Regions from separate parts of the Kribbella sp. NPDC059898 genome, predicted to be linked through region 3. Evidence: riboswitches for the same ligand, from Rfam matches in the RefSeq annotation. Region 3 holds a riboswitch; each other region holds the start of a gene.
The links. A riboswitch is a leader RNA that binds a small molecule or an ion and turns the genes downstream of it on or off. The one in region 3 is predicted to bind thiamine pyrophosphate.
Positions count from the first base shown of each region.

Region 1: linked by a shared signal. The riboswitch ahead of ACFV9C_RS02710 (purine-cytosine permease family protein) and the one ahead of thiS (sulfur carrier protein ThiS) in region 3 are both predicted to bind thiamine pyrophosphate.
Region 2: linked by a shared signal. The riboswitch ahead of thiC (phosphomethylpyrimidine synthase ThiC) and the one ahead of thiS (sulfur carrier protein ThiS) in region 3 are both predicted to bind thiamine pyrophosphate.

Region 1 is NZ_JBHWKR010000001.1:545,668-547,925, reverse strand. Features, by position in the region: gene ACFV9C_RS02710 (purine-cytosine permease family protein) at 1-1,305, opposite strand, end outside; TPP riboswitch at 1,301-1,417, opposite strand; gene ACFV9C_RS02705 (alpha/beta fold hydrolase) at 1,437-2,099, opposite strand; gene ACFV9C_RS02700 (hypothetical protein) at 2,096-2,258, opposite strand, start outside.
Region 2 is NZ_JBHWKR010000017.1:144,068-146,325, reverse strand. Features, by position in the region: gene ACFV9C_RS37855 (hypothetical protein) at 1-277, opposite strand, end outside; gene ACFV9C_RS37850 (lysophospholipid acyltransferase family protein) at 394-1,146, opposite strand; TPP riboswitch at 1,174-1,304, shown strand; gene thiC (phosphomethylpyrimidine synthase ThiC) at 1,296-2,258, shown strand, end outside.
Region 3 is NZ_JBHWKR010000029.1:9,058-11,315, reverse strand. Features, by position in the region: gene ACFV9C_RS43625 (glycosyl hydrolase) at 1-985, shown strand, start outside; TPP riboswitch at 1,037-1,146, shown strand; gene thiS (sulfur carrier protein ThiS) at 1,138-1,341, shown strand; gene ACFV9C_RS43615 (thiazole synthase) at 1,343-2,116, shown strand; gene ACFV9C_RS43610 (DUF6807 family protein) at 2,091-2,258, opposite strand, start outside.

The DNA of each region.
Region 1 (2,258 bases), on a different contig from region 3:
GATCCGGCCGAGCAGGACGGCGGCGAGCATCGAGACGAGGATCGAGGTGTACGTCGCGCCGAGCCAGCCCGGGACCGGGTGGTGGTTGAAGAGGGCCTGCTGGATCTTGGTCCAGAACGGGGACCATCCGGCTACGGTGCCCGGGTTCACCAGCTGGTAGGCGATGAAGCCGATCAGCCAGGCGACGGCGGGTTGCCAGCGGAACTTCGCCGTACTCGAGACATCCCACTTCATCTTGCTCACCAGGAAGAAGTCGGCGATCGCGACCGCGAACAACGGAATGAAGACCGACCCAATCAGGTAGAGGAACTGGGTGTAGTTGCCTAGGTCGATGAACATCGCGATGCCGGTGGCAACGGCTCCGATGGCGACCGAGATCCAGCGGCGGTCGATGTGCCCGATCAGGTTGTGCAGGGACATGGTCGTCGAGTAGACGTTCGCGTAGGCCTCGTCGACCTCGTCCACCAGCAGGACGAAGAGCGCGATCGCGCCGGCCGGCAGGGTGACGAGGGCGGTGATCACGTTGTCCGTGTTCGTCTGCAGGGTCGCCACCGCGAACACGCCGAGCGCGTAGTAGATGATCGCGGCCAGGCCGTAGCCGAGCGCGGAGCTGCTGAACGCCGCCTTGTTCGTACGCGAGTGCCGGGTGTAGTCGGCGGCCAGCGGGGCGAACGACACCACGCCGGCTGCGGCCAGGTCGACCGCGGGCCAGAAGCCGTACACGTTGTCCTGCGGCAGAGCGTGCACCGGCCTGGTGAGTACCTGGACGAAGAGGTACGCCGAGGCGAGCAGCACCAGCCAGACCATGAACTTCCGCAGCAGCTTCACGCTGCCGAGCGGGCGAACGGCCATCGAGGTGGCGACCAACCCGGCCAGCAGGACGAACAGCCAGCGCCATTTCGGACCTGTCACCGCGACCGCGGCCTGCGAGATCACGATGATCTCCATCGTCGCCCAGCCGATGTTCTGCGCGATGTTCAGTACGGTCGGTGCCATCGATCCGCGCCGTCCGAAGATGCCCCGGAGTGCGGCCATCGCGGGCGCGCCGGTGTGCGAGCCGAACACGGCCGAGCCGCCGAGTACGAGAGCGCCGAGCCCGCAGCCCACGACGATCGCGAGCAGCCCCTGGGCCAATGACCCGGTGTACGCCGCCACCAGTGCACCGGTGACCGGTCCGAACAGCGAGATCCCGAGGTTCGCCCAGAGGGTGAACTGCGGGAAGAACCCGAGCGTGCGCGGCGCGTCGGTGGTCAGGACCAGCGGCGCCTCGATCGTGCCGGCAGGACGAACAGTCGTATCGGTCATGAGTGACCCCACTCCCTACGCCGGCATTACCCGGTCAGGTTCAGGCGGTCGGCGACCCAGCTGTCGCCCTCTCAGCCCGCGCTTCTCGGTGCGAGCTCCCGCATAAGGTTTGTGCCGCTGAGTTTAACTCGTCAGCTACCTGAGGGAAGAGCGGCCGCTCGTTCTATGAGAGCGGCCAGCTCCGGGCCGTTCGTCACGACCGGCATGTGGGCGCCGGTGTCCAGCGTGCGGGCCTCGCCGTGGCTGAGCTCAGCGAGCCGGTCGACCCACTCCGCGGTGGAGAGCAGGTCATGCCTGCCACGGACGACCAGTACGGGCGCCTTGACCCGGGAGATGACCTCCGCCAGGTCGTGGTGGCGGGCCGCCTCGGCAGCTCTCGCGATCGACGGCAGCGTCGTACGGGCGTACTGCGGGGTCACCGTACGGATGAGCTTGGGCGAGTCGGGTACGGCGGAGCCCAGCCAGCGGACGGCCCGGTCGACCCAGCTGGACATCCGGGCGTCACCGGCCGGGGCGATCAGCACCACGGCGTGCATCAGTTCCGGGTAGCGGACCGCGGTCTCGACGACGATCTGGCAGCTGGCCGAGTGACCGACCAGGACCGCCCGCTCGCGGATCTTGTCCGCCAGCGCGACCGCGAGCGCCCGCGGGTGCAGGTCCTCCCGCGAGCCCGCCGGTTCGCCGTACCCGGGAAGTGTGACCACGTGGTACGGCGTGGTGAGGTGTTCGACTGTCCGCGCGTACGACTCGGGGCCGAGGCCCAGACCGGGGACGAGGACGACGGGTGCGCTCACTCCCAGGGAGCCTTGGCCGGCGGCGCCTTGACGACCGGGTTCGGTAGGTCGGGGCGCAGTTCGCGGTACCCGAGGAAGAACCCGACGGCGAGGAGCAGCAGCCCGAAGCCGCCCCAGCCGTACGCCGCGGGCAGCCGGTGGACCGCGCCGTCGTTCCCG
Region 2 (2,258 bases), on a different contig from region 3:
GCGGGTCGTCGGCCGTCATCCGCGCCAGGTAGGTCAGCGGGCCGCGCCAGAAGCCCTTGCTGCCGATGCTGTCCAGCGTCTCCAGCGGGAACCACCCGTTCTGGTTGCGCCGGCCGTTCACCGCGGACTCGATCTCGCGGGCGCGGTCGGCGGACAGGTCCCGGGTCGCCCAGTCCACGAAGTACGCGCCCGCGTCCGGGATGTGCTCGGCCACGTGCGGCGCAGGCGTCAGCGCACCGGGCTCGAAAAGATGGAGCTCTTCCGGTGAATCGAACACTTCCCTGCCCCCGCCTGCTCGAGTACGCGGGCCGCCGCGGCCGCCCACCGAACAGGAACCCCCCAGGTACCTGTTACCTCAACGAGTGCTTTCGTACCCTCGATCCGCCCCGAGGGTCAAGAGCTTCTCCGCCGTTCGGCCCGTCGCTCGAGCTCCTCGCGGTCCAGCCGCTCGGCCTCCTCCGGGGTCGGCGCGCCGCCGCCGTACGCGGCCGGCAGCCACCAGGCGCCCTGCGGCTGCTCCGGGTACCCGCGGATGCTCTCGTCGAGCATCCCGGCCATCGTCGAGCGCAGCCGGGTGGTGGCCTCGGCCGGGTCGTCGTCCGGCGTCACGGTGAGCGGAGCGCCGATGCTGATCGAGATCGGGCGGTGCCGCGTGAAGTCCCGCGGGTGGTCCTTGGTGAACATCCGCTGGGTGCCCCACAGGATCATCGGCAGTACCGGTACGCCGGCCTCCGCCGCCAGCCGGACCGTGCCGGACTTGAACTCCTTCAGCTCGAACGACCGGCTGATCGTCGCCTCCGGGAACACGCCGACCAGCTCGCCGGCCCGTAGGTAGTCGACGGCCGTCCGGTACGACGCCGCGCCCGCCTCCCGGTCCACCGGGATGTGGTGCATCCCCCGCATCAACGGACCGGAGTACCGGTTCCGGAACAGCACCTCTTTGGCCATGAAGCGGACGAGCCGCTTGGCGGGCACCGCGCCGTACCCGCCGAGGATGAAGTCGACGTAGCTGATGTGGTTGATCGCGATCAGTGCGCCGCCGGTGTGCGGGACGTGCTCGGTCCCGGTCCGGCGGATCTTCAGATCCAGGGCCAAGAAGGCGGTCTTGGCGAAGCCGATGACGGGTGGGTACACGAGGTCTCGCATGACCCGATTATGGTGGGCGCTGACAACTACAGACCGCGGGAGCTCGCACCGTAGTGGGCTGAGAGGGCGGCTGGACCCAGGAATCTGACCTGGCCGGCGCCGCCGACCGCAGAACCTGTCCGGGTAATTCCGGCGTAGGGAGCAGCAGCATGGTCACTGTCAGCACCGGTCCGATCTCGGGGTCGGAGAAGATCTATCGCGGCGAGCTCGGCGTACCGGCGCGGCGCGTCAACCTCACCAACGGCGAGTACTTCGACCTCTACGACACCTCGGGTCCGTACACCGACGCGTCCGCGCGGATCGACGTACAGGCCGGTCTGCCGCCGTTGCGGCGGAACTGGATCGCCGGGCGCTCCGGGCTGACCCAGCTCGGGCACGCGCGGGCCGGGACGATCACCGAGGAGATGCGGTACGTCGCCGTCCGGGAAGGGCTGGAGCCGGAGTTCGTCCGGGCGGAGGTGGCGCGCGGCCGGGCGGTGATCCCGGCGAACCGTTGCCACCCGGAGAGCGAACCGATGATCATCGGGAAGAAGTTCCTGGTGAAGGTGAACGCGAACATCGGCAACTCGGCCGTGTCCTCCTCGATCGAGGACGAGGTCGAGAAGCTGGTCTGGGCGACCCGGTGGGGCGCGGACACGGTGATGGACCTGTCCACCGGGAAGAACATCCACGAGACCCGCGAGTGGATCCTGCGGAACTCGCCGGTGCCGATCGGTACGGTCCCGCTCTACCAGGCGCTGGAGAAGGTGAAGGGCGATCCGGCGGCGCTGTCGTGGGAGGTGTACCGCGACACCGTGATCGAGCAGTGCGAGCAGGGCGTCGACTACATGACCGTGCACGCCGGCGTCCTGCTGCGGTACGTGCCGCTGACCGCGCGGCGGATCACCGGGATCGTGTCGCGGGGCGGTTCGATCATGGCGGCGTGGTGCCTCGCGCATCACCAGGAGTCCTTCCTGTACACGCATTTCGCGGAGCTGTGCGAGATCCTGCGGGAGTACGACGTGACGTTCTCGCTCGGCGACGGGCTGCGGCCCGGGTGTATCGCGGACGCGAACGACGAGGCGCAGTTCGCCGAGCTGCGGACGCTGGGGGAGCTGACCCGGATCGCCTGG
Region 3 (2,258 bases):
CAACGCCAAGTACGACGACGTCGCGGGCGACCCCTTCGACGCGCCGTTCACCGACGCAGGCAGGGCCGGGTTCGCGAACTACGCGGACGCGCTCGCGAGCCAGTACCCGCAGGTGAAGAACCTGGCGATCTGGAACGAGTGGGACGTGAACGCCGCCGGGCCGTCCAACTTCACCCCGGACAGTTACCTGGCGTTGCTCAAGGCAACGTATCCGAAGCTGAAGGCGAACCACCCGGGGCTGACGATCGTCGGCGGTGGGGACACCGACGTCACGCAGCAGGCGTGGATCCAGCAGTTCTGTCAGCTCGGTGGGCTGAAGTACCTCGACGTGGTGTCGGTACACCCGTACAACTACCTGAACGCGCCCGAGAGCCTCGGCACCTTCCTCGACCAGGTGCGGGCGACGATCCGGCAGTACAACGGCGGTGTCGACAAACCGATCTGGATCACCGAGGCCGGCTGGTACACCGGTGCCGGCAGCGCCGCGCCGGTCAGCGAGCCCACGCAGGCGATGTACGTCGCCCGCGAGATGCTCAACGTCCCCGGGCACGACGTCGACCGGTTCTACCTGTACGACTTCAAGAACGACGGCATCAACCCCGCCGACCAGGAGAACAACTTCGGGCTGGTGCACAACGAGGCGGACGCGCTCGGCGCCTACACGCCGAAACCGTCGTACGTCGCCTACGCGACAGCCGCTCGTCAGCTCCGCGGCGCGACGTTCCTCGGCAAGGAGTACCCGGGCAACGGGCTGATCGACCAGGTGTACGCGGCCAATGACGGCACGCCGTTCCGCGCGATCTGGGCCGCCTCCGGCGCGAACACGACCGTCACGGTCAACGCGACCGGCCCGGTGCAGGTCACCAGCCTGTACGGCCTCCCGTACACCCTGACCCCGAACGCGAACGGTCAGGTCACGGTCACCGTCGGCACCTGGCCGACGTACATCTCCGGCTCGGCCGTAACCTCCGTGACGGCACCGTAGCGTCCACGCCACCCTCCCGATCCTGAAACGGTCGGGAGGGTGAGCTACAGTCGAGATGTCCGCGGGAGCTTGCAGGGAGTGGGCTGAGAGGGTGGCTGCCGTCACCGACCGCTGAACCTGAATCGGGTAATTCCGGCGTAGGGAGGAGCGGGATGGAATCCGTCTGGGTGAACGGTACGGCGGTCGACGGGCCGGCCGGGAAGTCGGTGGCCGAACTGGTCGCGGAGTTCTCCGACCGGAGCACCGGGATCGCGGTCGCGGTGAATCAGAACGTGCTGACCAGGGCCGAGTGGGCGCAGACCACGGTCCGCCCGGGCGACCGGGTCGAGATCGTCAGCGCGACGCAGGGAGGCTGAGATGGACGATCCCCTCGAGCTCGGCGGGCGGACGTACGCCTCCCGGCTGATCATGGGTACCGGCGGTGCCGCCAACCTGGAGGTGCTGGAGGAGGCATTGGTTGCCTCCGGCACCCAACTCACCACGGTCGCGATGCGCCGGCTCGGCACCGGCCACGAAGGCTCGGTGCTCGACGTACTGAAGAAGCACGGCATCGACGTCCTGCCGAACACGGCCGGCTGCCACACCGCCGCCGAGGCCGTCCTGACCGCGAAGCTCGCCCGCGAGGCGCTGGAGACCGACCTGATCAAGGTCGAGGTGGTCGCCGACGACCACCTGCTGCTGCCGGACCCGATCGAGCTGCTGGATGCCGTGGAGGCCTTGGTGGCGGACGGTTTCACGGTCCTCCCCTACACCAACGACGACCCGATCCTGGCCCGCCGCCTGGAGCAGGCGGGGTGCGCGGCGGTCATGCCGTTGGCCGCACCCATCGGTTCGGCGCTCGGCATCCGGAACCCGCACAACCTCGCGCTGATCGCCGAGGCCGCGAACGTCCCGGTGGTGGTCGACGCCGGCATCGGTACGGCGAGTGACGCCGCGCTCGCGATGGAGCTCGGCTGCGACGCGGTGATGCTGGCGACCCCGGTGACCCGCGCCGAGAAGCCCGCGCTGATGGCCGCCGCGATGCGCGACGCCGTCTCCGCCGGCCGGAACGCCCGCCTCGCCGGACGCGTCCCGCGCCGCTGGCAGTCCGCGCTCGCGTCGTCGCCTACAACTGGTCTGCCAGCCTTTTAGCGTCCGCCGCCTCCAGCGACCGATCCAGGAGTACTGCGGTCAACGACAACGTCAGCTCCTGGTTCGGTTGCAGCACCAACGGCTCGTCCCACGCCAGCGCTGGGCACACGCCGACGTACTCCGAGACCCGCAGGAACCACGG